Regions from separate parts of the Providencia huaxiensis genome, predicted to be linked through region 3. Evidence: predicted binding sites of a transcription regulator. Region 3 holds the regulator's gene; each other region holds the start of a gene.

Region 1 (10,509 bases), 1.1 Mb from region 3:
TTCATCTTGATAAATCCATGGAGTTAAGATACTAAATAATATATTTATAAAACAGTTACAACAAGTTACTATTTGTATCCTCTGATACACATCAAACCTTTGGTTTATCATTCCGTTTGAATTTTTCTCTACTTATATTGAATACTAAAAAATACTGTAACTATTCCGTCTTATTCATATTTAAATTAATAAAATGTTATAAACGAAGCATTAATAGTTATAAATGTACAAAATAACCATTTTACAGATGGATAATCCACCTTATGAGATATTAATAACACAAGCAATTGCTTTTAATGCACATCAACATTTTAATCAAAGAAAGCCACTCAAAAAAGAACTACGCGAATTAGAACAATTACCCATGAAGCCACCGTAGCTGGATAAGTAATAATTAGCCTTAAAACAATGAAAATATATTCATAGTTTATTAAAATGACAGTTCGGCAATAATTTTAAAAAATCCGCCGAAGTGGATATTACCATTTTAATTATTAGACATATGAGAATCATCCGATATTTAAGTAAAAGTAACCTAATACCCCAGTATTGCACCAATCAAAACGATATAAAAGATGATAGCAGCGATAATGCCAGCATGTAGGATTTATCTACAGGAAAATTGTAGAGGGAATTTCTATACAAAAAACTATACAACAAATTGTAGAGGATTTAGAAAGGCGTTAGTAGGTTCGGTAGTGTGTAATTTCGCTAGAATGCTTGATTTACTTGGGATTGGAAGACTTTGGAAGACGTTACTAGAAGTGAAGATGGCGGAGGAGGAGAGATTCGAACTCTCGGATGGTTTCCCATCGGCGGTTTTCAAGACCGCTGCCTTCAGCCGCTCGGCCACCCCTCCGCAATGACGTGCACTATAAACATCCTCTCATTGGATGTAAACCCCTAATGTGATCATTCGCTTTAAAAATATACGTCTTTCATACTGTTAGGCGAAAATATCAACACTCTAACGACTTTACTTGGGTTACATCTCTATTTTTGCTAAATTTACGTTCTAATTTTATTTGAGTTGAAAAAGAGTATGTTGGTTTTTAATAATCAAGAAATAGAAACAGATGCGCAAGGTTACCTGCTTGACAGCCAACAATGGAGTGAAGAATTAATTCCTTTACTCGCGCAGCAAGAAGATATTGAAATTACCAATGAACACCTCGAAATTATCCGTTTCGTCAGGAATTTCTATTTGGAATTTAATACCTCTCCTGCTATTCGTATGTTAGTTAAAGCAGTTTCCCAGCAGTTTGGGGAAGAAAAAGGCAATAGCCGCTATTTATACCGGTTATTTCCTAAAGGTCCTGCTAAACAAGCGACTAAACTTGCAGGCCTGCCAAAACCGGTGAAATGCATTTAATTTCCGCTAATAGCGGACACTAAAGTCCGCTATTGGCTCGGTTTTCCAGTTTTCGGTAAAAAAATGGTCTACCTTTGCCCCTGGAGGCCCCCCAGCTTTCAGCCACTCATCAACAAACTCAATATCTTGCTCTGAGCCATAAACAGCTAGCTTAACACTACCGTCATCCCGGTTACACACAAAGCCTTTTATGCCATTCTGATTAGCCCAATGATAGGTCTGGTAACGAAACCCAACCCCTTGAACACGACCATAAATATAAAAATATCGACCTGATGTAATCATGTGAGCCTCCATTGTCAGAGCATAATGTATTGATACCTTCTTTTAACAGTTGTTTTTTATTCATTGAACAGATAATCTGCTAAATGAGGCACTGCTTTTGATCGTTACGTATAAAGACAGTGTATTGCGTTATTGATAATTGTCTATATCTTAGCTTGAAAACGCGTAGCACTGCCCATATATAGTTTGAAGTATAAGCAAGGCTTTTAGGAGGTCGCTATGATGATCACCAGTAAATATGGAATCGGGCAACAAGTTAGACACAAACTTCTCGGCTACTTAGGCGTTGTTGTCGATGTAGACGCTGAGTATTCGCTCGAACAACCACATGATGATGATATTGCCGCTAACAGCACACTACGCGATCTACCTTGGTATCATGTTGTTATGGAAGATGACAATGGGGATGCTGTTCATACTTATTTGGCTGAAGCTCAAATTACTTATGAAACCGTAGAAGACCATCCAGAGCAACCATCAATGGATGAACTAGCGGAATCAATAAGGTCTCAGTTGCAAGCACCTCGCCTTCGCAACTAACCTTCAAATATTTATATTGTTATTTATGAACGCAACCGTAAAGCAGCTCACTAGCTGCTTTACTTTTTTAACGCTAGAAATACTTTATTTTTCAAGACCTAAAGCAGGTATTTCTTGTTTTGGGCATTTATCCATAACAAACTGCAAACCAGCCTGCAAAGCGATTTGCTGTGCTTCTTCACTAATCACCCCTTTTTGTAACCACAAAACTTTAGCTTTAATTTCCACTGCTTCTCTGGCCACTCCTACTGCAGCTTCTGCATTACGAAACACATCGACCATGTCAATAGGCTCTGGTATGTCACTAAGTTTTTCGTATACAAGCTGCCCTAATAAAGTTTGCCCTGCCAATTTGGGGCTCACTGGAATAACGGTATAGCCTTGATGCAAAAGATATTCCATAACTTCATAACTCGGCCTATTTGCCTTATCACTCGCTCCCACTAAAGCAATAGTTCGAACACACTTTAAAATTTCAGCAATTTCTTGATCTCTCATCAAAATATCTCCCAAAACCTATAAACTATTCATTAGCATTATGATATATGTTGTATATCTTTGCTCATTCAATTTTTAAAGATGTTTATCTCGCATCTTACTTAAGGGAATATCATGGAATCAACAACCCGTAAAATTACAGCCTCAAAAAATATTGCTTTGGTTGCCCATGACCACTGTAAACCTTCATTATTATCTTGGACTAAGAAAAACAATGAACGGCTCCAAACTCACAAATTATACGCAACCGGCACAACAGGTAATTTAATCCACCAGCACACTGGGTTGCCAGTCACCAGTATGCTAAGTGGCCCTATGGGGGGAGACCAGCAAATAGGCTCAATGATCGCAGAACAAAAAATCGACCTCTTGATTTTCTTCTGGGACCCTCTTAACGCTGTACCTCATGACCCTGATGTTAAAGCATTGCTACGTTTGGCTACAGTTTGGAATATTCCTGTCGCGACCAACCCTGCAACTGCTGATTTTTTAATCACATCACCCTATTTTGATAATGTAATAGACGTCGTTATTCCTGATTACGAAAGCTATTTAAATAAACGAACTAACTAATCTACCAATGTTAAGCGCCACAGCATTCTGGCGCTTAATACAAAATAAGATTACCTTAAGGTTTCTTTTGCTTTGGAACGCCCAATTGCTTGAGTTCATCAACAAATTCTGACGGTTTTTCTGGGTCATAGAGTAACCAAACTTGCTGCTTAGCCCGTGTTAATGCGACATACAGCAAACGTCTTTCTTCTGCGTGATCAAAATCTTCTGGTTTAGGCAATAAAGCTCGCTCAATGATTGATTCGCGCGCAGGAGCAGGGAAACCATCCTTTCCGCTATTCAGACCACAAATGATGACATGGTCTGCTTGCTGCCCTTTTGAGGCATGAATCGTCATAAACTGAATATTTAATTTTGGCCAGCGAGTTTTGGCTTTATCTAAAATAGTAGGTTTTAAATAATGGTAGCGGGCTAGCACTAATACCGTTTCATCATCAAGCACATAGCCACTCATTTTGTCCAACAAACGTTCAAATGCATCCTCACAAAGAAGAATAACCGATTTTTTATTCCCTTTCGTTAAGCTATTCAATGGTTTATCTAGCTGCATTGGGTTTTGTAAAATAAACTGGTTAGCCACTTCACCAATACGCTCATTAAAACGATAAGTGGTGTCTAAAGCGCAAAGTTCTCCAATGCCAAAGTTATGCTCAAACGATGTTGTTAAGTCTAATTCTGCACCACTAAACCGATAGATAGCCTGCCAATCGTCTCCAACAGCAAATAACGTCGTTTGCTTATTCTGCTGTCGTAGTACCTGCAATAATTTAGCTCTAAGAGGCGAAATATCTTGGAACTCATCGACTAAAATATGTTTCCATGGGCTAATAAAACGCCCTTTCTCTAAAATATTAATGGCCTGATGAATTAATCCAGAAAAATCAATTGCACCTTCATCTTTCAAAGCGCTTTTCCACACTTTCAATAACGGCGCCATTAAACGAATGCGCTTTTGGAAAAGGTCCCTTATTTCTTCTTCCGTATTATCAATCATGTCCTTCTGGCTACCGCCATGCATACGCATTAAGCTTAGCCAACGGTCTAACCTAGCAGCCACTTTATTGCTTAATTTTTCGTCTTTCCAAAACTCACCGTCTGGAATTTCCCACTGCAATTCTTCAGAAAGCCATCCTCGCCAGCCTTTTGCTTGTGCTTTCTTTGCTGAACATTGTTCTCGCCATTCATTTAATAATAGTGTTTGCCGTTTTTGAGTGTCAGTTTCTAACTCACTAATTACTGGCGATTTTTTGCTACCTTCACGAATAATGTGTAAAGCAAGAGCATGAAAAGTTTTTGCTTCAATATCTTGTTGTAGTCGTGAATGAATACGTTCATTCATTTCATCTGCCGCTTTGCGACCAAAAGCTAACAATAGGATTTGTTCTGGTTTTGCCAAACCTCGCAAGATCAACCAGCCAGCCCTAGCCACGAGGACTGATGTTTTACCACTCCCAGCCCCCGCCAGTACTAATACGTTATCCTCACCATTAATTACAGATAAAGACTGTGAATAATTGAGTGGTGATGTTTCTACTTGCTGGAAAAAATCGTGATAGTGAACTAAGACAGACTCACACCAGTGATCGTTAATTTGCCGTCGACAGTTTTGGCCATTATTTAGCCAATTTAAGCATTCGTGATATTGTGGTGCACAATTTTCAAATAATAAAAGGCGCGCCAAAGGCATAGGTAGCGATGAGAATTTCTGTGATATTTTATCTTTTATCTCGGCTAAGTGGCGCAACGTCAACCAATGATCTTGTTGCGTCAATTGTTCAATCGAATTAACTAATTCACTCAATACACTAGCACTGACGTGGCTCATTTCAGTGCTCCATTGTTGCCATTTTTCATTTAAGTAATGATAAAAGCGCTGAGTTTGCTTCCATTCCGTACCATGTAAACGAACAACCTGCTCATTCACAATTTCAAATTCTAACTCCCCCCAAACAATCCCTCTCTTACAACGAATATCAATGAGTTCATTAAATGGGATAAGATATTGGTGGTTTTCACCACTCACTTCAATACCTGCGTTGAGCAAGCGAACCCGATTGTAGGGATGCTGAGCCAGACGCTGTCCAATCTGTGTTGATTTCAGTTCCATACGTCCTGCACCTGAGAAAATCAATGACAAAAATACGGTTGGCTTGATTCCAAACGGTTTTTTATTCCTTGCAAACAAGCTATCCTATATAGATTAGGGCTTGTCTTACCTTTGAGGTACTTTGTGCTAACACTGCTTACCAGTTATCGTCGTGTGCTATATAACAGCCATATTTTATATTATATCCGAATCTTTATAGCCCTGACAGGCGCAACCTTGGTGCCGTGGTTATTAAACCAAGAGCCTAAAATCACTATCCCACTTACCTTGGGCGTGGTTGCTGCAGCACTGACTGACTTAGATGATAGGCTAACTGGCAGAATAAAAAATTTAATTATTACACTTTTTTGTTTTTTTATTGCATCCGTTTCAATTGAACTGCTGTTTCCATACCCTTTGTTTTTCTTTTTTGGCCTCGCCTTTTCCACGTGTGGTTTTATTCTTCTTGGTGCTTTAGGGCAGCGATACGCAACCATCGCATTTGGTGCACTGTTAATTGCCATTTATACCATGCTCGGTGTACCTATTTTTGATACTTGGTACCAACAACCTGCATTATTACTCACAGGGGCAATTTGGTATAATATCTTAACTTTGATTGGCCATATTTTATTTCCTGTTAGGCCACTACAAGATGCAATAACCCAATGCTACCAGCAACTTTCAGCTTATCTAGATGCAAAAGCCAACTTATTTGACCCAGACTTAGAAGATGACTACCAACGTTCAGTTTATGATTTAGCTTTAGTAAACAGTCATTTAGTTAGCACCATGAACCAAGCTAAAATTGCATTACTGAGCCGATTAAAAGGAGATCGGGGACAAAAAGGCACGCGAAATTCACTGCATTATTATTTTGTTGCCCAAGATATTCACGAACGAGCAAGTTCATCTCACATACAATACCAACAACTTAGCCGTACTTTACGTCATTGTGATATTTTATTTCGTTTCCAACGCCTACTAACCATGCAAGCAAGAGCCTGCCAGCAAGTTGCTCAATCGGTTTTATGGCGTAAACAATACCAACATAACCCTCGTTTTGAACGTACCTTCACTTACATTGAAAAATCGCTACAGCTACTAAAACAGCAATCACCTGAGCTTCATGAAATTAAAGCTCTGTATAACTTGCTTAAAAACTTAAAAGGCATTGACGTTCAACTTAAAGGCCTAAGCCTTGAGCAAAGTACATGGCAGCAAAATAATAAACAAATAGAGCAATTATCTGACGAATCGTTATCAGGTATTAGTGATATTATTTCGCGAGTTAAACACCATTTAACCCCGAAATCCTCTTTATTTCGCCATGCGGTCAGAATGTCAATTCTCCTTTGTACTGGCTATATCATCATCCAACTATTTGATATGGAAAGAGGATATTGGATATTACTCACTAGCTTATTTGTATGCCAACCTAACTACAGCGCCACTAAACGCCGTTTAGCTCTACGTATAATAGGCACGATTGTTGGTATTCTCATTGGCTTACCCTTGCTGAATTTAATCCCTTCAATGGAAGGCCAACTCACGCTAATCGTTATTTCTGGTTTACTGTTCTTTATGTTTCGCAGTAGCCAATACGCCCAAGCAACCTTATTTATCACGCTACTCGTCTTGTTTTGTTTTAACCTACTTGGCGAAGGGTTTGACGTTGCACTTCCACGGATCATTGACACATTAATTGGTTGCTTTATTGCATTACTTGCCGTCAGCTTCATTTGGCCTGACTGGAAATTCCGTCAACTTCCCCAGGTCATACAAAAAACCATGGATAGCAACTGCCGTTATTTAGATGCTATTTTACAACAGTACTACCAAGGTAAAGACAACCGCCTTGAATATCGAATCGCACGAAGAGACGCACATAATAATGATGCAGAATTCGCTTCTATTGTCTCCAATATGGCTTCTGACCCTAAGTCTTATCGAATCACTCAAGAACAAGCTTTTCGCCTTCTCTGCTTAAACCACACTTTACTCAGCTATATCTCTGCATTAGGTGCGCATCGTGAAAAAATGCAAAATGAAGGTAATCTTTCATTACTCAACGACGCTATTTGTTATGTTGAATCATCGCTACAAATCACAACCATTGACCCACTCGTTATTGATGAAAAATCAGATAAACTTCGCCACAGTTTATTGCAGCGCATAGATAACATTTCAACCAGTGATGACGAAAAAACGTTACTTATCATGGAACAAACTAAGTTATTGCTCGAACTAATTCCTGAGATAAAACAAATAATTCGAACCATTAGTGCGTCATAAATATACCGATGAGCGGGTATTGAAATTCTAAATACCCGCCCATCTTCATATGGCGTAATGTAATATTAACTACAAAAATACCAGTCCACTTTCGCAGGTTTAGGCTGACGTCAACTCAAAACTATTATACCAAGCGATTAATTCTTGTTTGATATCCTTGGGTAAAACAGCACTATGGCACCCCTCTATTGCAGCGGCTAAGCCAATGAGTAACTTAATACTGGGGTTATTCCTACCATGTTTTTTTAACTTCATAAAACAAGCCTTTGCGCCCATCAAACGCAAATCATCAACATGAGATACACCTATTTTCCCTAGTGCGCGCTCAACCGACATATTCATATTAGGCAAATCTTTTATACGCATAGTCATTGATTGCTTTTGTTTTAATTCCTCGATAGCTGAACGGTATGCCAGCTCAATATATTGAAGAAACAAGGACTCGTCATGCCAAACTTGTTCCGAAAGTTGGTAGTAACGCATTTCCAATGGAATGCCTTTTTTAGTATAAACTAATCGATTAAACCCTGACGCTTCAAAGTGACTTCTTGCCACTAAGCAGCCACGCAAATAAAAACAACCGTCGAGTACCAACCCTACAATTGCATCATCGACTAATAGACAAAACCCACCGAAATGATTTTTACGTTTTAACTCGCCAAACTGACTTAACAAACGGGATAAATAAAAATTTTTTTCTTCTTCTAACAACATTACCAAACTCCTTTTTGGGTATGCTCAATTTTCATCCTTGAGAAAATTAATTTTATAATTTCTTTTTTTACAGATAATTACGCATAACCAATTTTGAGAGCATCCATAAAAAATGCCAAGAAGAATGCAGAAAAAAACAACAAAGTTGCGAAGCGCTTTGAAAAAATAGTCTTGATATTGGATGGATATACAGTTACTGTATGTTCATACAGCATTGTAACGAGGTAAATTATGAGCATCTATTCTTGGAACAACTCAACAGAACATTCTCTTAATAATTACGCACAATCAATCCCTGCGACAGGGCTTACTAACAGCTCTATGCAACAAGGTATGGTGAGCGAACTTGTTTACGATGAAAAACACCCTATTATGGATTACATTTTATTACCCATGCTTCGCCAGTTTGGGGTTCAATCACGCTGGTTACTCTGGCTAAGTCCTAATAAAAAACTCAGTAAACACTGGTTAGAACAATCAGGTATACCCACCAATAAAGTTATGCAATTAAATCATATGGAAGATATCACTACGATTGATGCCATGGAAAAAGCATTAAGAAGTGGTAATTATAGTGTGGTTTTGGGGTGGCTGCCGGAAATAAGCGAGCAAGATTTTATTCGTTTGCAATATGCTGCTCAAGAAGGCCGTTCTATCGGTTTAATTATGCGCCCACAGAAAACATATGATATGGTTAGTACACAAGCAGGACAGCCAAACCACTTAAAAATTCATTCAAATCATTACCACTAGGCAAGATTAAGAATTTTCTTACTAAATTTAACCTTTAGACATATTTGTCTCTAAAGTTAAATTAAAAGTATTGTAGATCAATCAGATAGATTAAAAATAATCATTGCTAAAAATATACATATCTCTCTGATTTATACACTAAAAAAACACTTTTTTTAACGATTATTGCTCACTCTACTTGTATCTTTTTAAGTTCGTTGTAGACTTTAGCTTGTTCGGCTTATGGCATTATTTTTTTACTTTTATTATTTTTTTGTAGATAATGTCTGCGAAACCTAGCAAGTAAATTAAACCAATGGCATATAATAAGGCTCAGCGAAGCCAAGCCAATATTGGATGATAACGAGGCGTAAAAATGAAAAAAACAGCTATCGCAGTAGCAGTGGCAGTAGCAGCTTTTGCAACCGTTGCACAAGCAGCTCCAAAAGATAACACTTGGTATACCGGTGCTAAATTAGGTTGGTCTCACTATGAAGACACTAGCCTGAATCCAGCAAAAACTGGTACAGACTATGCAGGTTGGGGCACTGTTGGTAACAGCACTGACCGTGACACAATCGGTGCAGGTGCCTACGCTGGTTACCAATATAACCAATACTTAGGCTTCGAGCTTGGCTATGATTGGTTCGGTAAAATGAAATACAAAGGCGCTGGTAACAGCGGTGACCTGAAATCTATGGGTGTTTCATTAACTACCAAATTAAGCTATCCAATCATGGATGACTTAGATGTTTACACTCGTTTAGGTGGTATGGTTTACCGTACAGAAGCTAAAGCTCACCAAAATGGCCAACGTTTCAAAGAAACTGACACTGGCGTTGCACCTGTATACGCATTAGGTCTTGAGTATGCAATCACTCCAGAGTGGGCTACTCGTTTAGACTACCAATGGGTTAGCAACTTAGGTGATAAAGACAACATCGGTACTCGTCCAGACAACGGCATGCTGAGCGTTGGTGTTGCTTACCGTTTCGGTCAAGCTGATGCTCCAGTTGTTGCTCCAGCTCCGGTTGTTGCTCCAGCTCCAGTTGTTGAAAACAAACGCTTTACTCTGCGTTCAGACGTTCTGTTTAACTTCAACAAAGCAAGCCTGAAACCAGAAGGTCAAGAAGCTCTGAATGAGCTGTACAACGAACTGAGCAGCATCGACCCAACTCAAGGTCGCGTACTGGTAGTTGGTTTCACTGACCGTATCGGTTCACAAAACTACAACCTGCCACTGTCACAAAAACGTGCTCAGTCTGTAGTTGACTACTTAGTTGCTAAAGGCGTTCCAGCTAGCGCAATCGCTGCAGAAGGCCGTGGTAAAGAAGATCCAGTAACTGGTAACAAATGTGACAATGTTAAAGGCCGTGCTGCTCTGATCGAGTGTTTAGCGCCAGACCGTCGCGTT
Region 2 (10,509 bases), 660 kb from region 3:
AAGCCATATCACGAAAATGTTATTGAACAAAAAGAGTACATATTTTATGCATTTTAGACGAGTAAATCGAAAATTAATATAGTTTGTTAATAGTTTTTAAATGAACCTTTATTGCTTAAAAATTAAACATTGGTCGATAAATATGAGCTTAAGCATCGATAATAACGAATTGTTAACAGAAAAATTTAAATATTAATGCAATTTGCTTGAACTATGTCACTTCTATAGCCGGACATAGAGAGTGGGAACTGATAAAATTATGGTTGGCAGAAGATAAAATTTAGTAACAATTATGTGAGAATACCTGCTTAAGTGATAACTATTACTTGAGCTATTTTTTATTTAATGAGTCGCTATCATTCATTGCTGAATCGTTAGCTTAGGGTTTAACTGATAAACTTGTGCAGATCTTATGATTAAAATTAAAAAAGGCCTCAACCTTCCTATCGCAGGTGAGCCAGCCCAAGTGATAGAAGACGGCCCGAAAATTCAACACGTAGCTGTGCTAGGTGAAGAATATGTCGGAATGCGTCCTTCGATGCTGGTTAAAGAAGGTGAGCGTGTAGTTAAAGGACAGGTTCTTTTTGAAGATAAAAAGAACCCAGGGGTTTTGTTTACAAGCCCAGCCTGCGGTCAAATTATTGCTATTAATCGTGGTGAGCGTCGTGTGCTTCAATCTGTTGTCATCGAAATTGATGGTGACGAACAAGAAACTTTTGCAGCTTATACTCGTGATGAGCTATCAACGTTAACTCAACAGCAAGTTGAAGATAATTTGATAAAATCGGGTATGTGGACATCTTTAAGAACGCGTCCATTTAGCCGTTCACCACAGCCTGGTTCTTCACCTATCGCTATTTTTGTCACTGCAATGGACACTAACCCACTTGCAGCGGATCCTGTTTTAGTTATTCAAGAGCAAGAACAAGCATTTAACGATGGGCTTTTGGTTTTAAGTCGCTTAACGGAAGGTAAAATCCATGTGTGTCATGGAGAGGGAGACTTACCGAAGAATGCGGCTCATAACCAAATTTCTTATACCCAATTTACAGGGCCGCATCCTGCTGGTTTAGCGGGAACTCATATCCATTTCTTGGAACCGGTCAGTATTAAGAAAAAAGTTTGGAGCCTTAATTACCAAGATGTAATCGCTATTGGTAAGCTATTTGTTACGGGTCACCTTTACACAGACCGCGTGATTTCATTAGCAGGGCCACAAGTTGAAAAGCCTCGTCTTCTGCGTACTCGCCTAGGTGCTGATTTATATGAACTAACACAAGGTCAGCTTAAAGCAGGTGAAAACCGTATTATTTCGGGTTCAGTCCTTTGGGGCGTGACATGCGATGATACCCATCACTATCTTGGTCGTTTTCATAATCAAGTCTCAGTGTTAGCCGAGGGTCGCGATAAAGAATTATTTGGTTGGATTATGCCAGGTATTAATAAATTTACGATTACTCGTACCACAATCGGGCACTTCCTGAAAAATAAACGCTTTAATTTTACAACGACAATGAACGGTGGCGAACGTTCGATGGTACCAATTGGTAACTACGAGCGAGTCATGCCTCTCGACATCATGGTCACTCATTTATTGCGCGATCTCCTTGCTGGAGACACTGACACATCACAAGAATTGGGCTGTTTAGAGTTGGACGAAGAAGATTTAGGTTTATGTACCTATGTTTGCCCAGCGAAATATGAATATGGTCCGGTGCTACGTGATGTTCTGACCAAGATTGAGCTAGAAGGGTGATTCCATGGGTCTGAAAAATTTATTTGAAAAGTATGAGCACCATTTTGAGCCCGGTGGAAAGCTAGAAAAATACTATGCGTTATTTGAAGCAGTTTCGACTGTTTTTTACACGCCGGGTACGGTAACAAAAGGGCGTTCTCATGTCAGGGATACCATCGACCTGAAACGTATGATGATATTGGTATGGCTAGCGGTTTTCCCAGCGATGTTCTGGGGAATGTATAACGTTGGTAACCAAGCTATCCCAGCTTTGCACCAATTATATAGCGGAGCTGAGTTACAGCAAGTTCTCGCAAGTGATTGGCATTATGGCTTAGCACAGTTTTTAGGCGCATCACTTTCGATGGATGCAGGGTGGGGAAGTAAAATGCTGCTGGGTGCAGTGTATTTCCTGCCTATTTATGCAGTCGTTTTCTTAGTCGGTGGTTTCTGGGAAGTGTTATTCGCCATGATCCGCGGCCATGAAATAAACGAAGGCTTCTTTATTACCTCGATTCTATTTGCCTTGATTGTGCCGCCAACTATTCCTTTGTGGCAGGCTGCATTAGGTATTACTTTCGGGGTTGTTGTCGCGAAAGAAATTTTTGGCGGTACTGGGCGTAATTTCTTAAACCCGGCATTAGCGGGTCGTGCTTTCTTATTCTTTGCTTACCCTGCTCAAATATCAGGTGACTTAGTTTGGACAGCTGCAGATGGCTTCTCTGGTGCAACACCATTATCACAATGGGCAACAGGTGGTGAGCATGCGCTAATGAACACGGTGACTCATGAACCGATTACTTGGATGCAAGCTTTTTTAGGTAACATGCCAGGTTCAATTGGTGAAGTGTCAACACTGATGCTGTTTATTGGTGGTGCTCTTATCATGTTCTTCCGCATCGCATCATGGCGTATTGTTGCTGGTGTGATGGTCGGCATGATTGCAATGTCTTACCTATTCAATGCTATTGGCTCTGATACCAACCCATTATTTGCCATGCCATGGTGGTGGCACATGGTACTCGGCGGCTTCGCATTTGGTATGATTTTTATGGCGACAGACCCAGTATCAGCGTCATTCACAGACAAAGGTAAATGGGCGTACGGTATTCTGATCGGCGTAATGTGTGTCCTTATCAGGGTTGTTAACCCAGCTTATCCCGAAGGGATGATGCTGGCTATCCTATTCGCCAACCTGTTTGCTCCTCTGTTTGACTATCTGGTCGTTCAAGCAAATATTAAGCGGAGAAAAGCTCGTGGCTAATGAAAAACCAATTAATAACGATAGCGTCGGCAGAACATTTCTAGTCGTTTTTATTCTTTGCCTAGTGTGCTCAATTGTCGTCGCAGGGGCTGCCGTTGGTTTAAAACCACAGCAGCAAGAGCAGATTCAGTTAGATACTCAACGTAATATTTTAAGTGTGGCAGGTTTGCTACAACCTAAAATGACCGCTGAGGAAATTCAAAGTGTATATAAGGAACGTATCGAGCCTAAGCTTTTGAATTTTAAAACTAATGAATTGTCTGATAGCACTAGCCGTTATGACTTAAATAACGAGCTACGTAGTGAAGAAACGAGTATTGCATTATCTCCAGCAGAGGATATTGCAAAAATCCGCCGTCGTGCCAATAGCGCCGAAATCTATTTGGTTAAAGATGAAACAGGGAAAGTATCACAAATTATTTTACCTGTTTACGGCTCTGGCTTGTGGTCTGTGATGTATGCCTTTATTGCGGTTGATGTAGATGGTGTCACCTCTCGTGGTATTACTTACTACGCACATGGTGAAACCCCAGGTCTGGGTGGTGAGGTTGATAATCCTCAGTGGAAAGCGCAATGGCCTGGTAAAAAACTGTTCAATGAACAGGGGGTTCCGGCAATTAAAATCGTGCGCGGTGGTGCTACAGATAACCCATTCGGTATCGACGGCCTTTCAGGTGCGACTCTAACATCAAACGGGATCCAACATATGTTTGATTTCTGGTTAGGGGATAACGGTTTTGGTCCGTTCCTGAAAAAAGTACGTGAAGGAGCGCTGAATAATGGCTGATTCAAAAGAAGTAAAACGCGTCCTACTTGGGCCGCTATTTGATAACAACCCGATTGCCTTACAGGTATTAGGGGTTTGTTCTGCACTTGCAGTGACAACGAAGTTAGAAACCGCACTCGTTATGACGATTGCTGTAACCTTAGTGACGGCATTTTCTAACTTCTTTATTTCACTTATCAGGAACTATATTCCGAGCAGTGTACGTATTATCGTTCAAATGGCGATCATTGCATCTTTAGTTATTGTGGTTGACCAAATTTTACGTGCATATGCCTATGAAATATCAAAACAACTTTCTGTATTTGTTGGCTTGATTATTACTAACTGTATCGTAATGGGGCGTGCTGAAGCTTATGCAATGAAAGCGCCACCAATTGAAAGCTTCATGGACGGTATTGGTAATGGTCTAGGTTATGGTGTGATCCTTATTTTAGTCGGCTTTTTCCGTGAGTTATTTGGTTCCGGCAAATTGTTTGGCATCACAGTTTTTGAATCACTACAAACCGGTGGTTGGTACATGCCAAATGGCTTGTTCCTCCTCGCGCCAAGTGCATTCTTTATCATTGGTATGCTGATTTGGGGATTACGTACTCTAAAACCAGCTCAGATAGAGAAGGACTAATAACATGGAACATTATATTAGCCTGTTTGTTAAAGCCATTTTTATTGAAAATATGGCATTAGCGTTTTTCTTGGGAATGTGTACTTTCCTTGCGGTGTCGAAGAATGTAAAAACCGCTTTTGGACTGGGTATTGCTGTAACGGTAGTTCTTGGGATCTCTGTTCCAGCCAATAACTTGGTATACAACTTGATATTACGTGATGGTGCGATTGCGGAAGGTATCGACTTATCCTTCTTGAACTTCATCACTTTTATCGGGGTTATTGCCGCGTTAGTTCAGATCCTTGAAATGATTTTAGATCGCTACTTCCCATCACTGTATAACGCGTTAGGTATCTTTTTGCCATTGATTACCGTTAACTGTGCCATTTTCGGTGGTGTTTCTTTCATGGCTCAGCGTGATTATAACTTTAGCGAATCGGTCGTGTATGGGTTCGGTTCGGGGATCGGTTGGATGCTCGCAATCGTATTGCTGGCGGCTATCCGTGAGAAGATGAAGTACTCAGATATTCCATCGGGTCTAAAAGGGTTAGGTATCACCTTTGTGACAACCGGTTTAATGGCATTGGGCTTTATGTCCTTCTCCGGTGTGCAGCTATAAAGGCGAGAAGAATTCATGGAAATTATTATTTTAGGTGTCGTGATGTTTACCCTGATTGTCTTGGTGCTGACAGGTTTAATCCTGTTTGCAAAATCCAAGCTAGTCAACACAGGGAACATCAAAGTTGAAGTTAATGGCGATCCAGACAAAAGCTTTGAAGCTCCAGCAGGTGACAAGCTGTTAGGCATGTTATCAAACCAAGGTATTTTTGTTTCATCAGCGTGCGGTGGTGGTGGCTCTTGTGGTCAGTGCCGTGTGACAATCAAAGAAGGCGGTGGTGATATTCTGCCAACTGAGCTTTCACACATCAACAAACGTGAAGCAAAAGAAGGTTGCCGATTAGCGTGTCAGGTCAACGTTAAACAAGATTTAAAAATTGAGCTTCCAGAAGAAATTTTTGGTGTGAAGAAATGGGAGTGTGAAGTTATTTCTAATGATAACAAAGCCACTTTCATTAAAGAGCTAAAATTGAAAATCCCAGAGGGCGAGGTTGTTCCTTTCCGTGCGGGTGGCTTTATTCAAATTGAATGCCCGGAACATGTCGTCAAATATGAAGATTTTGATGTGCCGGAAGAGTATCGTGAAGATTGGGATAAATTTAACCTGTTCCGTTATGTGTCTGAGGTTAAAGAGCCAACGGTTCGTGCTTACTCAATGGCAAACTACCCGGAAGAGCATGGCATCATCATGCTAAACGTGCGTATTGCTACACCTCCACCTCGTAACCCTGATGTTCCACCAGGAATTATGTCCTCTTATATTTGGTCATTAAAGCCAGGGGATAAAGTGACGATTTCTGGGCCGTTTGGTGAATTCTTTGCTAAAGAAACGGAAGCAGAAATGGTGTTTATCGGTGGTGGTGCGGGAATGGCACCAATGCGTTCTCACATATTTGACCAACTGCGTCGCTTAGATTCTAAACGTAAGATCAGTTTCTGGTATGGTGCGCGTTCAGTCCGCGAGATGTTCTACACAGAAGATTTTGACCAACTTGCAGCCGAACGTGAAAACTTTACATGGAATGTAGCGCTTTCTGATCCTATGCCTGAAGATAATTGGAATGGTTATACAGGTTTCATTCATAATGTTTTATATGAAAACTACTTAAAAGACCATCCGGCGCCAGAAGATTGTGAGTTCTATATGTGTGGGCCTCCAATGATGAATGCTGCTGTGATTAAAATGTTGAAAGACCTCGGTGTTGAAGATGAAAATATCTTATTGGATGACTTCGGTGGTTAAGCAACTTAGCTGATTTTATTAGATTTATTAAAGTCAGTAGACAGTAATACTTTAAAGAGGGAAAATATTTTCCCTCTTTGTGATTTTAGTAAATCGATTAAGTGCTAATTAGCTAGCGCTTAATCGATAGATTTATAATTATTTTGACTGGAACATTCTCTGCATGGGTGACGATGTAAAGTGTGTTAATAGTCTGGGCGACCTTAACAAAATGCGCTCATGATTGACGCGGAGAAAATTATGCTAAGTAAAAGAATCTATACCCCAATACTGCTATTTGTTGCGGCTCTGTTTCTTACTGCCTGTGGTGGACCTGAACAGCAGAATCTTCAGGGGCAAACGATGGGTACGTACTATTCGGTTAAGTATGTTACAGACTCTTCGGAGCCAAAGCCTGAAGCTATTCAAGCTGAAATAGATAAACGTCTGGAAGAAGTTAACGACCAAATGTCAACATATCGCCCAGATTCAGAATTAAGTCGTTTTAACCAATTTAAAGAAGTGAATACACCATTCCCTGTATCTGCCGCAACGGCAACAGTGGTTAAAAAAGCGATTGAAATTAATAAGCTGACAAGTGGTTCATTAGATGTAACGGTTGGCCCTTTAGTTAATTTATGGGGTTTCGGTCCTGAAGGAAGAGTGACTAAAGCACCTTCGGATGAGGAATTAGCTAAGCGTAGCGCTTGGGTTGGTATCGAAAAACTTGCTGTTCAAGATAATAACCTAATTAAAACAATCCCTGAGCTGTACGTTGACCTCTCCTCAATTGCTAAAGGTTATGGTGTCGACGTTGTTGCTGAATATTTAGAATCATTGGGTATCAATAATTATATGGTTGATATCGGTGGTGAAGTGCGTACAAAAGGAACAAATGGTAAAGAAGTGCCATGGCGTATTGCAATAGAAAAACCTGCAGCGGATGGGGCAAGCCAAACAGCACAAGAGGTCATTGAACCGGGTGACCGTTCTATCGCTACATCAGGAGATTACCGTAATTATTTCGAGCAAGATGGCGTTCGTTTTTCTCATACGATTGACCCGAAAACAGGAAAACCAATCACTCATAATTTAGTTTCTATTACGGTGATTGCAGAAAATTGCATGAGTGCTGATGGCTTATCTACAGGGCTAAATGTTTTGGGGCCTGAAGCTGGCTTTGCTTTAGCTGAAAAAATGAATATTCCTGTTTTCATGATTGTTAAGACAGATAAAGGTTTTGAAGAGCGTTATACTAAGGCATTCGAACCGTTTTTAACCAAAAAACAGTAGTTGTAGGAGGACAAAAAAATGCTTAATATTTTCATTGCAGCCTTTGCACTGTTTTTGTTGGCCTTTTTAGGCATGTCACTTGGGTATATTATTAAACGTAAGAGTATTCAAGGTAGCTGCGGTGGGTTAAGCAGTATTGGTGTTGAAAAAGTGTGTGATTGTCCCGAACCTTGTGATGCGCGTAAGAAACGCATGGCACGCGAAGAAGCACGTAAAAAACTGCTCAATAAAAACCGAATTATATAATTCAACTCTTAATTTATATACCTTAGCTAACAGTATTGTTGGCTAAGGTCGCTATGAAGAGCATTATACTATTTAATCTTACGGACGTGGCTTAATATAACTTGTTATTATGTAATAAAATAAAATGATTATTTTAAATAATGTAAGTTAAAAACTAAGCTATTATTGAAATAACTTAGTTTTTATATTGAAGTATATTATTTTTTAAATGCTTTAGGTGAATCAACCATTACAGCATCAACACCAATTTCTTTTGCGAGTTGGTAGTCACTTTCATTATTAACACCAAAAACAATGATATAAGCATTACCATTTTTTCTAAAACAATCAATAGCTTCTTTGTCCCATGAAATAACCGCAGGTGAACGGGCTTCACCTAAAGTGTATTTTTCAACAACTTCAATTTTTCGATGTAATTCAAAACCGAACCAACGGGTTTCAGATTCATGATTTTCCATAGGACATTGATGACTTATCACACTATTTGCCAGTATAGTGCGAGTTTCATCTCGGCTTTCGAATAACTGTAATTTAGGCTCAAGAGTTTTCAGTGCATTTAAAAATGCGTCATTAGTTGAATAAAAACGTACTCGATTAACACTATTTGTCTCTTTCAATAGATTAAGAATAGCTTCTGCTTGAATGTTAGGGTCTGCATCAGGTGATTTCAGGTCAACATAGAAAGTTGTATTCGGATATTCTTGCAAAATAGTTTTTAACGTACTAATCGTGGTTTTCTGCAAAGGAAACTGTTGATTATGTTTTTGGCTAAATTGATAAGCCGCATTGATTTGGTTTAGTTGCTCAGCGTTGTATGCGGATACTTTACCTTTTTTATCGGTTAGTTCATTCAGTTTGCTTGGTCGATATAAAACTAATTGATTGTCTTTACTTAATTGTACGGTTATCCAAATCGCATCTGACTTATTTTTAATCGCTAAATCAATAGCGTAAAGCGTATTTTCAGGGGCATCCGCAGTTCCTGCTCGATGCGCAACAATTTTAGGGGATAGTGCAAAAGCTGTCTGGCTAGCAAACAGTATTATGAGAGTTGCCATAAAATTAACATATTTTGATGTTGATATAATTGCCATAGATATAATCCATAGATAGTTTTCAAGGTATTGTCGTTGGTAAAACAACTCTTTCTATTACTTTTTTGTTTAAAAGTAAGTATTAACACTTATTTTTAAGACTAACTTTAAGTAGAGTCTTTAATTGGATAGCTTGGCAGATGATTATTGCAATATGATGAATTACCTAGTTATCATTAAGTTAGCACCCTGTTCATCAGTTTTATGGTGATGTAACAATGATTGCATGGCTAACAAATGTACTGTATATTTAATCAGGTGTTTGATTGGCAGGGTTAACTCGTGCGTAAAATTATTCATATTGATATGGACTGCTTTTATGCAGCGATAGAAATGCGGGACGATCCAAGCCTTCGCAATGTGCCTATTGCGGTGGGTGGAAGCGCAAATCGTCGAGGCGTTATTAGCACTGCAAATTATGAAGCCCGTCGCTACGGTGTTCACAGTGCTATGTCCACAGCAATTGCACTTAGGCTTTGCCCGCATTTGAAAGTTGTTCCTGGGCATATGGCACTTTATAAAGAAACCTCTTTGCATATTCAAAAGATATTTGCACGCTATACGGACCTCATAGAGCCCCTTTCTCTTGATGAAGCTTATTTGGATGTTACGGATTGCACACAATTGCACGGCTCTGCAACGTTAATCGCAGAGGCTATTCGCCAGCAAATCTTTGATGAACTGCAATTAACCGCTTCAGCGGGGATAGCGCCAATAAAGTTTTTGGCGAAAATCGCTTCAGATATGAATAAACCCAATGGTCAATTCGTAATCACACCGCAAAATATCGATCAATTTGTTCTTAACTTGCCTCTAAAAAAAATTCCTGGGGTGGGTAAGGTAACAGCCCAAAAATTAGCGGATATGGGGTTGATGACTTGTGCGGATGTCCAAAAATATGATGTTGTTGAATTGATTAAAAGCATGGGTAAATTTGGACAGGTACTTTGGGAGCGTTGCCATGGTATCGATGAGCGAGCTATTAACCCTGATAGGCTGAGAAAGTCGGTGGGGGTTGAGCGTACGTTTGCTGTGGATATTGACCAGTGGGGGGATTGTTTGCTGCTGCTTGATAAATTATATGATGAACTCCAACGGCGTTTGGCGAAGGTAAAACCTGACCTACGCATTGCTCGCCAAGGTGTGAAATTTAAATTTGCAGACTTCCAGCAAACCACACAAGAACACGTATATCCAGTTCTCAATAAACAGGATTTGGTGCAAATAGCGAAACAAGTTTGGGATAATCGGCGCCTAGGGCGTGGTGTTCGGTTAGTTGGCTTACATGTGATGCTACAAAGCCCACAGCTTGAAAGACAACTATTACTTGAATTATAAAAAAACACCCATCGTATGATAGGTGTTTGATTTGCAATTAATTAGTTGTTTATTCTTTAACTGGAATTGCTTTTAAAACCGCAGTTAATAATTTCCAATACTCACCAACGCTTGCAATATGCACACGCTCATCAGGGGAGTGTGCCCCACGAATGGTTGGCCCAATAGAAACCATATCCATGTCTGGGTAAGGTTTTTTGAATAAGCCACACTCAAGGCCTGCATGGATCACCATCACATTAGGGATTTTACCAAACAGTTTGTTGTAGGTATCGCTAACTAAATGCATCACTGGTGAGTCTGCATCT
Region 3 (10,509 bases):
TACACGTCACCGTGTAGTCAATGGGTGCTTTATAAACCTCATCTTGGACACGTGTTGTTAATACATCGCCAAAATCAATTTCTATTGTTTGCCCATTATTAATTGAACAAGGCTTTGATAGTACTTCTCCTTTAATATCAATGTATAGGAATCCTGAAAAACCAAATACACTCGATATCTGTAAAGTGAGCAATAACACAAATACCTTTGTTAATGTTTTAATAGACATCATGGCGTCAAACCTTATTTTCTTGGCAGCACTGAGCATTCAGCTGACTGACAGCTAAATTTCAAATCCATAGTTCCACCGAAGTCATTGAGATAAACCAAAGTTGGAGATGAACCTAAATCTCCAGTAACTTTGCCTAAACCCGCTTCACTAAATGGAGCAACCATTACAGGTTCAAAATTTTGAACTTCAGTATTGCCTTTTTTCAGTTTTGTAATGGATAAAAAGTAAGGTGACGGGTTTTTCACAATATAATTCGCCCCCTGTTTAAGAATTTTCATATCATTTTCTTGAGGGATCACTTCCATTCTATCTTTAATTACAATTGCTGCTGGGCGGTAAAAAAGCTTAATTTTTGTCTGTAATGCAATTTGCAATACATTCACTTTCTCACTACGAGGTGGAATCTCTCTCACATTTAAGTAGTAAACACTTTCCCTATCTTTAGGTAACTGCGCTACTGCAGGGATTGTCTGTATTTTAATTTGGCTTTTTGAATTAGCTTCAATACGATGCACCGGAGGAGTCACAATAAAAGGTGAATTTACTTTTTCATCTTTGTCATTTTCTATCCATGCCTGAGCTAAATACGGGCTAGTTAAATGTTCGTTAGTCAGTCCCATACCGACTGTTTTGTCTTGTTCATTATAAATAATACGAGTTCTATCTAGTGCAATCGCTGAATAAGCCGATTGTGCTAATAAAGAAAGACTTATCGCTGTTACAATTTGAACTTTATTTATAAATTTCATATTTTCACCGTTGACGTTAAAACATATTTATAATTATTTGCATGGTAATAACATTGTATGTTCCATGCCACTTTCTATTTTTTCAGGTAATTGAATGTGACAAGATGAATTATTTCCCCAAGTCACTTCAAGAACATCTGATGGGTTAATACCCGCTAAGTAAATAAATCCGTTATCTGAAACGATGCCAACTTCAACATTATTTTCATTTTTGACGGATGCACCAAATGGTGGATAACTATTATTTGCAAGATGAATTGTTCCCAATATTTTTTCACCTTGAATGACATTAAACTTCCGGTATCCAATAGCCCCTTCCGTTAATGTCGCATGCTGTGTCGATTGAACTGCTTCCGCATTATCTGGCACTCTATTTAAATCTATTCGAATATTATTGCGGTTATAATCCATAACACTGGTAATAACGGCTTTACCATATCGATTCGTGCGTATCGGCGTTACCCCTGTTTGCACAGGAATATCAGCAACACCACTCGTATCTAACAGTATCCTTGACCCACCATTGATTGAGGTATTACGGTGTAAAGCACCACCTTCTTGGGTCATGGTCAGTCCCCCTTTCAACTGCATTGAAAGAGTAGATTGATTATCTTGAATATAAGTTCCACTCAAATTAAGTTGTGCGGTATCACCATCATAGTTATACATACCTGATGTTGTTACCTTGTCTTTATCCCATGTACCCGCTGAAATAGAATAAGTACTACGTTCATTTATACGGTCATAATAGTTAACATTATGACCGTTCGTATTTCCTGAATAAGAACCTGAATAACTAATACTTGCTTGGTTATTATCCAATGGTACATTTAAATTTAGATAAACTCCGTCATCATCATTTTGGTCTGATTTTGTTTTGTAAGCTGTTAAGCTAAGACTTAAATTTTTTATTTTCCCCAAATCAAAATAATTAGAAACTGTTAGATTATATTGATCCGATGATGACCTATTCCAATAAGTTTGATGTGAGTAATTTAAATACATATTAGTATTATATTCAGGGAATGCAGTACCAAATATAATAGTATAAAGCTCTTTACCACTATCAACCGTACTTTCATTATAGCGACGGTCGATAAATTGGCTCATGCTCATATAATTTTTTTCAGAAAAACGATAGCCTGCGAATGTAATTTGGCTGTTAATATCATCAAATTGTTTGGAATAAGTGACGTTATATGAATTACCCGTCAAAGTTTGGTTATTTTCGGTTCTGCCCATTTCAGCACGAGAGATACTTAAGTTCCCTGACAATACGCCAAATGGTGCTAAATCACGCCCTAAACCAATCGCAATGTTTTGATATTCTGATGAACCAAGCATACCACCATAAACGGTTGTATTATTAGTTACCCCCCATGATAAGGAGCCCAAACTAAATGCAGGACCTTGAGTATCATGTTCATTTTTAGTCGGTTTACCAACGACAAACTGGTAAATCAGCTGACCCGGTCGAGTCAATGTCCCTAAACGAGATGTTTCCACTTTATAGTTAGTCACACTACCATCTTGTTCTTGAATAGAAACATCTAACGTACCGCCACCAAAAGAGTTCACATCCTGAATACGAAATGGCCCAGGACTAACTTCTTTTTGATAAATAATACGGCCATCTTGCTTCACAATGACGGTCGCATTGGTTTTGGCAACCCCCGCAATTTCAGGTGCATAACCTTGTAAACGCGGTGGTAACATAGATTCATTGGTTTCTAAACTAGCACCAATATAACGAATACTGTCAAATAGCGTTGAAGACAGATATTGTTCACCAAACGTTAACCTTGAATTTAAAGAACGTATGGCGCGATACGCATATAACTGATTCCATGACCATGATTGGCCGCCTTTATTTAATTGGCCTTTTTGCGTTTGCCAATCACCTCTAAAACGCCAAGCACCAATATTTGTCCCCATTGTCCCTGTCGCTGTAATACCTGAATCCGTTCCTTTGTCACCCGTTTCTTTTTTAACAACCCGACCCGTCGCATTATAGTCGATAAATGCACCTAGAATGCCATCATCCCAACGTGACGGAGGATCCCAATTTGGGTCTTCATATTCCATATAAGCTTGTGGGATACTGATTTCGACAATATTTTTTGCAAGATCACCTTGAGTCCGCATTTCTGGTACAGAGCGAATATCTAAACATTTTCCATCAAGTAACCAAGTTACTTTATTACTCCATTCTGGCTTTAATCCTAGTTGCCCATATAACTCAGGTGTAATGCAAGCTAATGATATTTTTTCATCATAATTAGGCGTAAAGAATATAATGGACTGCTCCATGGAAATTTTGACTTTATTTACAGCAATAGCTAAAGAGTAATTTCCAGGTGGAATATAATTAGCATGAGAAAACTTACTAAAATCGACATTTTCAGTGCTGTCTGCCTCTAAAAAATCAGTATTGAAATCAACTGCCTCCTCAGAAAATGCAATCATCGGCGTTAATATTAAAAGCATTAATTTTGTAATTAAATTGAGTTTCATGCTTTTCATTCAACTATGCCGCCTATCAGACTAAAAATGAAAAAGAAGGTAGAAACATATGGCGTCATGAATACGCCACATGTTTTTACTTAACTAAGCTTGAACTTATTGGTAAATAATTTTGAAGTTAGCAACAGTGTTAAAGCTACCTGTTGTTGCTTTCGCATCCGCTGCTTCGTTACCTTTAACGTATGCAGAGAAGTGCAGTGTAGTTTGTTTTCCATCACCAGCATTTAATGCGTATCCATCACCTGTACCTGGGAATGCTTTACCAAATTCAACAACTTTGTCAGCACCATTAGTGATTACAATACCGGCATTTTTAACTTTTCCACCTAAGCCAAGTAAGTCACCGGCAAAACCTTGGAAACCATTAATAGTTTGGCCAGTAAAGGTGATTTTTGCGTTTTTATACGTTTCTGTTGAACAGTTTTTCAATACGATATCGAAATCTCTGTTATCTGAACGATATTGGTTAGATGTCAGTTCATGTAATGCAATTTCACCAAACTCAACTAATTGTTTTAAGTTGTTTGCATCAATTGAACATGGAACATCGTTAATGAAACCAGTGAAGCGGACTTCACCTTGTGAACTTTCAACTGTTGGTGGCGTTACTGGATCTTCAGCCACTGCAACACCAGAAATTCCAACACCTAAACCTAAAGCCAGAGTTAACGCTAATTTATTCAGTTTCATAAACATTTCCTTTAAATGAGTAGGAAGTAGCTGCCTCTTTTCTGATTTTTATTGATAAGGAATCAGTTTTATTTTTTTGATTACTTAACAGTGAAATTCTTCAGTCATCCAACATCATTAATTTCATTCAGATTAGAGGTGAATATATAAATAAGATCCCTTTCATCTATAATTTTTAAAATACCTAAATTTTTAATTCTTTATTTTCTATTCAATATTAATTATTCCCATGAGGGGTAATTCGCTAAAATTGACATAGAAATAGAAAATGACTTTTTACACATGCCTTCCGATACTTTCTGATGTCAATTCTACATAACCGATATTTATTGTCAAAACAGACACATAATTAGAGTTAACAAAGAATAAACAACTAGTAAATTCAAAAGCAACAAAATATAAAATCAAAACGCTATCAAAATATACATTTCAAATTTATTACTTAGAAAAACTTATATAAAACCCTCATTTTTCACTTACAAATATCTCAAAATATGTCAAATTACAGATAGATTTATATCGGAATTTAAATCTATACTTATCGACAAAGATAGATATTAAAACCAAACAATAACAGAAAAACCGCAATTAAAATCCAAACAAGACAGAAAAGAAGCGACAAAAAGAATATTGAAAAGTGAGGTTAAGATAAGTCTTAATTGAAATTGCATCAAATTGAAACGGAATATTTCAATTAATTGTTCGCAATGCGTTGCGCTTTTATCATGCATTTGTTTAATATTTGTTTCTATTTTTCCTGTTTAATTTTAAATATCATTTTTTATATTTTTTATTACCCTCATTTACTTTCTTTATTAATCAAAAAAATACTTAGCAAGGTTAAAATTTTTTGATGGTAATGCTTTCATTTCTTGATTCTCTATAGTTCAAGAAACTGTGATAAACTTGTGAACAGTAAACATTTGCATTTTTCAACGGGTGGGTCAGTAAAATGGAAAAGATGAGTGAAAAAAAAGTTCTTGCGATGGCTGAACATATTTGCCAGTCAAGAGGCGTCAGGTTGACACCACAAAGAGAAACGGTATTGCGCTTGATAGCACAACAACATGGTGCAATCAGCGCTTATGATTTACTCGACTTACTACGTGAAATTGAACCTCAAGCTAAACCCCCTACGGTTTATCGTGGCCTTGAGTTTTTAATGGAGCAAGGTTTTATCCATAAAATTGAATCAACAAACAGCTATGTCGTCTGCCATCATTTTGATAACCCAAGCCATATCTCTGTTATGTTGATTTGCGACCATTGCGGAAGCGTAACGGAAAGTGACTGTACAACAATAGAAGCTGCCATTATTAATTTAGCCGACGAACACCAATTCCGCTTAAGACATACCGTGGTGGAAAACCATGGCTTATGCAGAAGTTGTGACGAAGTGAATAGCTGCCAAGATCATGAACATTGTCATCATAACCACGAACAACCTATAGCATCAAAAAAGAAATAAATTACTGTATTGCTAAATAGTTTGATGAATACAAAAGAGAGAAGAGAGAAGAGAGAAGAGAAAAAATATAAGGAAGGAAACAAAACAGGCAGACCTCAAAATAAAGCAATGAAATCTGCCTGCAATAGTCATTCCCGGGTGTAACCTACCATGACAGCTGGCTACTAGCGGAAATTAATACCAATCACTGTTACGGATAACCCCAACAGCTAAACCTTCAATAGTGAAGTTTTGCTGACGTAAATCAACAACAATAGGTTCGAATTCTGGGTTTTCTGCTATTAATTCAACGCGGTTACCCTGTTGCTTAAAACGTTTAACCGTAACTTCATCTTCGATACGAGCGACAACAACTTGCCCGTTATGTACATTTTGCGTTTTATGCACAGCTAATAGATCGCCATCCATAATGCCAATATCTTTCATGGACATCCCGTTCACACGCAATAAAAAATCTGCATGTGGTTTAAACAGCTCCGGGTCAACTTGATAGTGGCTCTCAATATGTTCCTGCGCTAATAATGGTTCGCCAGCGGCAACACGCCCAATCAGAGGTAACCCCTGATCTTCGGTTTCTTCTTCAAGAAGCAGACGAATACCTCGGGATGCGCCTGAAACGATTTCAATAACCCCTTTACGTGCTAAGGCCTTTAAATGTTCTTCTGCCGCATTAGGCGAACGAAAACCAAGGCTTGCTGCTATCTCAGCACGTGTAGGTGGCATACCTGTCTGCGAAATGTGATCTCGCACCAGATCGTAAACCTGCTGTTGTCGAGCCGTCAGTGCTTTCATTCCGTTCCCCTGTTTGTTTATACAGTCAAGCTGTGAGTATATACAGGTAAATGAAGATTTGAAACAGTTAAATCGCGCAATTTAAGCATTTGTTATCGATTTACTCTCTTTTTGCCCGATTAAGTAACCAAACACCTTAACCAGAAAAATAACGCTGCCATAATACCAGCGCCCAAATGAACAGCGCTAAACCGATACTCACAAATACTGCAGCAGAACCAATATCTTTAGCTCTTCCTGAAAGTTCATGATACTCACTACCAATACGATCAACTACAGCCTCTACCGCGCTATTCAATAATTCGACTATTGCCACCAGCACAACTGAGCTCACTAACAAAATCCTATCTATATAGCTGATATCTAAATAAAATGCGATAAAAATTGCGATGATTGCTGCAACTGATTCCTGCCTAAATGCTGCCTCATTAACCCAAGCAGCTTTCAAACCTTTAAGGGAATATCCTGCCGCTTTAATCACTCGCGTGAACCCCTTAACTTGACTCGCCATATTTATTCCTTAAAAAATACAAACAATAATCGATTTTTACGGTCAAAGTGAATTGTCAGTAACAGATCTAACCAGGTATTTCTGGTATGATTGCACAGCATTGTTAACAAGAGGCTATAATCATTTATGTCACTATGGCGTAAAATATATTACAACACGTTGAATTTGCCACTTAAATTATTGGTAAAAAGTAAACTAATTCCTTCGGATCCCGTCACTGAGTTGCAGCTTGATGTCAACAGGCCAACTCTGTACGTATTACCTTATCATTCGAAGTCTGACCTCCTGACGCTACGGCATCAATGCTTAGCTATCGGTCTGCCAGACCCGCTAGTCGACAATGATATCAATGGAACGAAGCTTCCGGCTTACGTTTTTATCGATGATGGCCCACGTGTTTTTCGCTATTATTCACCGAATCCACGTAAGGATTCAGTAAAAACATTCCATGCTTATTTAGATTTGCACAAAAACAATCCAAATCTAGATATTCAAATGCTACCTGCATCCGTGATGTTTGGGCGTTCACCTGGGCGTGAAGGCCATACTCCAGCACCGCCACTGAAGCTGTTAAACGGTATCCAAAAGTTCTTTGCAGTTTTATGGTTAGGGCGTGACAGCTTTGTGCGTTTATCACCGATTGTCTCAATTGGGAAAATGGCACAAGACCACGGTACAGACACTATTATTGCCAACAAACTCGCTCGTGTCGCGCGTATTCACTATTCGCGCCAACGCTTAGCAGCAGTTGGGCCAAAACTTCCTGCACGTTATGAACTGTTTAATAAGCTATTGACGTCAAAAGCGATTGAAAAAGCCGTTGAAGACGAAGCGCGCAGTAAAAAAATCCCACTCAAAAAAGCCCAGCAAAATGCCGTTGGGATGATGGAAGAAATTGCGGCCAATTTCTCTTATGAAGCCGTACGTTTAACCGATAGAGTTCTTAGTTGGACTTGGAACCGCCTTTATCAAGGTATCAATGTTCAGCACGCTGAACGGGTTCGCCAACTCGCACAAGACGGCCATGAAATCGTTTATGTCCCCTCTCACCGCAGCCATATGGACTACTTACTGCTCTCATATGTGCTATACCATCAAGGGCTAGTGCCGCCTCATATCGCAGCGGGGATCAATCTTAATTTCTGGCCAGCAGGGCCAATTTTCCGTCGCTTAGGGGCCTTTTTTATTCGCCGAACGTTCAAAGGCAATAAACTGTATTCGACCGTTTTCCGCGAATATTTAAGTGAACTGTTTGCACGTGGTTACTCCATCGAATACTTTGTGGAAGGTGGGCGCTCACGTACCGGTCGTTTATTACAACCGAAGACAGGTACTCTCTCAATGACATTGCAAGCGATGTTGCGCGGTGACTCACGCCCTATCACTATTGTTCCTATCTATATTGGGTATGAACATGTCATGGAAGTAGGAACTTACGCCAAAGAACTTCGTGGTGCAGAAAAAGAGAAAGAAGGCTTTTTCTCCATGGTTCGCGGGTTACGTAAATTGCGCAACTTAGGTCAAGGGTATGTTAACTTCGGTCAACCTATTTCTTTACCTCATTACCTCAATCAGCGTGTACCTGATTGGCGCGACTCTATCGATCCTATCGAACCACAAAGGCCGACCTGGTTAAACCCAACGGTCAGTTCGTTAGCTGATAACATTATGGTTAATATTAATAATGCAGCCGCAGCCAATGCGATTAACCTCTGTGCGACCGCATTGCTGGCATCTCGTCAACGCTCGCTCACTCGTGAGCAACTGATTGAACAAGTCGAATGTTACCTGCAATTATTACGCAACGTGCCATACACCGCAGATGCAACAACCCCAAATAAAACAGCAGAGCAATTGTTAGAACATGCTTTGCAAATGGATAAATTCGAAGTCGAAAAAGACAGCATGGGGGATATTATTATCCTTCCTCGTGAAAATGCCGTCTTAATGACCTATTACCGCAACAATATCCATCATTTATTGGTATTACCATCTCTAATAACTAGCATTGTGTTACACCATGAGCGCATTAGTCGCCAAGATATTCACTATCAAGTCGGTCAAATTTATCCGTTCTTAAAAGCAGAACTGTTTATGCGTTATAACAGTGATGAGCTACATGAAGCGGTAGATACGCTGATCGATGAACTGAATAACCAAAAACTAATTTGCTTAAGAGAAGACGATATTGTGGTGTTAAATCCTCGCCGTATTCGTCCATTACAGCTTTTAGCCGCTGGTGTACGTGAAACCTTGCAACGTTATGCAATCACATTATCATTACTCAACGCGAGCCCTGAAATCAGCCGTAATACGTTGGAAAAAGAAAGCCGTATCCTTGCGCAACGTCTTTCTGTCTTGCATGGTATTAACGCACCTGAATTCTTTGATAAAGCGGTATTCTCGACATTAGTCGATACCCTCAGAGAAGAAGGCTACATTGATAATAATGAAAATGATATTTTTGTTACCAATGCACAAAAACTGTATGCCGTTCTGGCCCGCTTGATGTCACCGGAAATCCGTTTGACCATTGAAAGTGTTAGCCAAGATGATGAGTTTTCTGAAGAAAAGCCAAGTGAAAGCGCGCAGTCTCAGGAACAAGAGAAAAGCTAATCGCGTTTTCTCAGCTCAATAAAACAAAAAAGGTCATGTTAGAAATAACATGACCTTTTACTTTGGCTCAATAAAGGCAATTTAAAAATAACTGACAAGAATACCAATGAACAAAATTAAGCCAACAAAGTTATTATTCATAAAAGCTTTAAAGCAAGGCGCACGTTCACGATTAGCCATTAATTGCTGCTGATAGATAAATAGACCCGCTACGAGCACCAATGAAATATAATAAAGAGTACCTAAACCCGCCAGTGAGCCTATCACCAATAAGAAGCCAACCATCAGGAATTGCAGTAACCCAATAATTAATTTGTCATACTGCCCGAATAAAATAGCGGTTGATTTCACACCAATTTTTAAATCATCATCACGGTCTACCATCGCATACTGAGTATCGTAGATCACAGACCAAATAATATTAACTAAAAACAGTAACCAACAAACAACAGGTAAAGTTTCGCCAACAGCAGAGAAAGACATTGGGATTGACCAACCAAAAGCCGCGCCTAATACCACTTGAGGTAAGTTACTGACCCTCTTAACAAAGGGATAAACCCATGCCAAGGCCAAACCGGCAACTGACAACCAAATAGTCATTGAATTGAGTGTTAAAACCAGCAGGAAAGAAAGGCCAACAAGGCTTGCAAACAATATTTTTGCTTCTTTTTCTGTCACGTCACCACTCGGGAGAGGGCGGTGTTTAGTCCGCTCTACGTGGCCATCAAAATGGCGGTCAGCAAAGTCATTAATGACACAGCCAGCGGCACGCATAAAAAATACGCCAGCAGTAAAGACAATTAAAAGATGTAAACTTGGCGTACCTTGAGCCGCAATCCATAATGCCCAATACGTCGGCCACAGTAGCAACAGTGAACCAATGGGTCTATCAATACGCATTAAACGGCTGTATGCATGCCATTTACTT

What was found. The regulator LexA, encoded in region 3, represses DNA repair genes until DNA is damaged. The targets are predictions, from matches to a motif close to TNCTGTATGTACATACAGNA.
Region 1: the regulator LexA is predicted to act here: its motif matches at 8,558-8,577, upstream of sulA (SOS-induced cell division inhibitor SulA).
Region 2: the regulator LexA is predicted to act here: its motif matches at 9,104-9,123, upstream of dinB (DNA polymerase IV).

The regions. Positions count from the first base shown of each region.
Region 1 is NZ_CP031123.2:781,350-791,858, reverse strand. It holds gene CYG50_RS04970 (hypothetical protein) at 1-5, opposite strand, end outside; tRNA gene CYG50_RS04965 (tRNA-Ser) at 772-859, opposite strand; gene CYG50_RS04960 (TusE/DsrC/DsvC family sulfur relay protein) at 1,043-1,372, shown strand; gene CYG50_RS04955 (acylphosphatase) at 1,379-1,657, opposite strand; gene hspQ (heat shock protein HspQ) at 1,877-2,197, shown strand; gene CYG50_RS04945 (CoA-binding protein) at 2,282-2,695, opposite strand; gene CYG50_RS04940 (methylglyoxal synthase) at 2,810-3,268, shown strand; gene helD (DNA helicase IV) at 3,324-5,375, opposite strand; gene yccS (YccS family putative transporter) at 5,499-7,649, shown strand; gene CYG50_RS04925 (TfoX/Sxy family DNA transformation protein) at 7,749-8,363, opposite strand; gene sulA (SOS-induced cell division inhibitor SulA) at 8,595-9,116, shown strand; gene ompA (porin OmpA) at 9,472-10,509, shown strand, end outside.
Region 2 is NZ_CP031123.2:383,106-393,614, forward strand. It holds gene CYG50_RS03160 (Na(+)-translocating NADH-quinone reductase subunit A) at 413-1,756, shown strand; gene CYG50_RS03165 (NADH:ubiquinone reductase (Na(+)-transporting) subunit B) at 1,761-2,999, shown strand; gene CYG50_RS03170 (Na(+)-translocating NADH-quinone reductase subunit C) at 2,992-3,786, shown strand; gene CYG50_RS03175 (NADH:ubiquinone reductase (Na(+)-transporting) subunit D) at 3,779-4,408, shown strand; gene nqrE (NADH:ubiquinone reductase (Na(+)-transporting) subunit E) at 4,413-5,009, shown strand; gene nqrF (NADH:ubiquinone reductase (Na(+)-transporting) subunit F) at 5,025-6,251, shown strand; gene CYG50_RS03190 (FAD:protein FMN transferase) at 6,492-7,523, shown strand; gene nqrM ((Na+)-NQR maturation NqrM) at 7,542-7,769, shown strand; gene CYG50_RS03200 (glycerophosphodiester phosphodiesterase family protein) at 7,967-8,863, opposite strand; gene dinB (DNA polymerase IV) at 9,146-10,201, shown strand; gene pepD (beta-Ala-His dipeptidase) at 10,251-10,509, opposite strand, start outside.
Region 3 is NZ_CP031123.2:4,296,674-4,307,182, reverse strand. It holds gene CYG50_RS21625 (fimbrial protein) at 1-232, opposite strand, end outside; gene CYG50_RS21620 (fimbria/pilus periplasmic chaperone) at 244-981, opposite strand; gene CYG50_RS21615 (fimbria/pilus outer membrane usher protein) at 1,015-3,504, opposite strand; gene CYG50_RS21610 (fimbrial protein) at 3,601-4,194, opposite strand; gene zur (zinc uptake transcriptional repressor Zur) at 5,147-5,662, shown strand; gene lexA (transcriptional repressor LexA) at 5,837-6,454, opposite strand; gene CYG50_RS21595 (diacylglycerol kinase) at 6,591-6,965, opposite strand; gene plsB (glycerol-3-phosphate 1-O-acyltransferase PlsB) at 7,092-9,581, shown strand; gene ubiA (4-hydroxybenzoate octaprenyltransferase) at 9,663-10,509, opposite strand, start outside.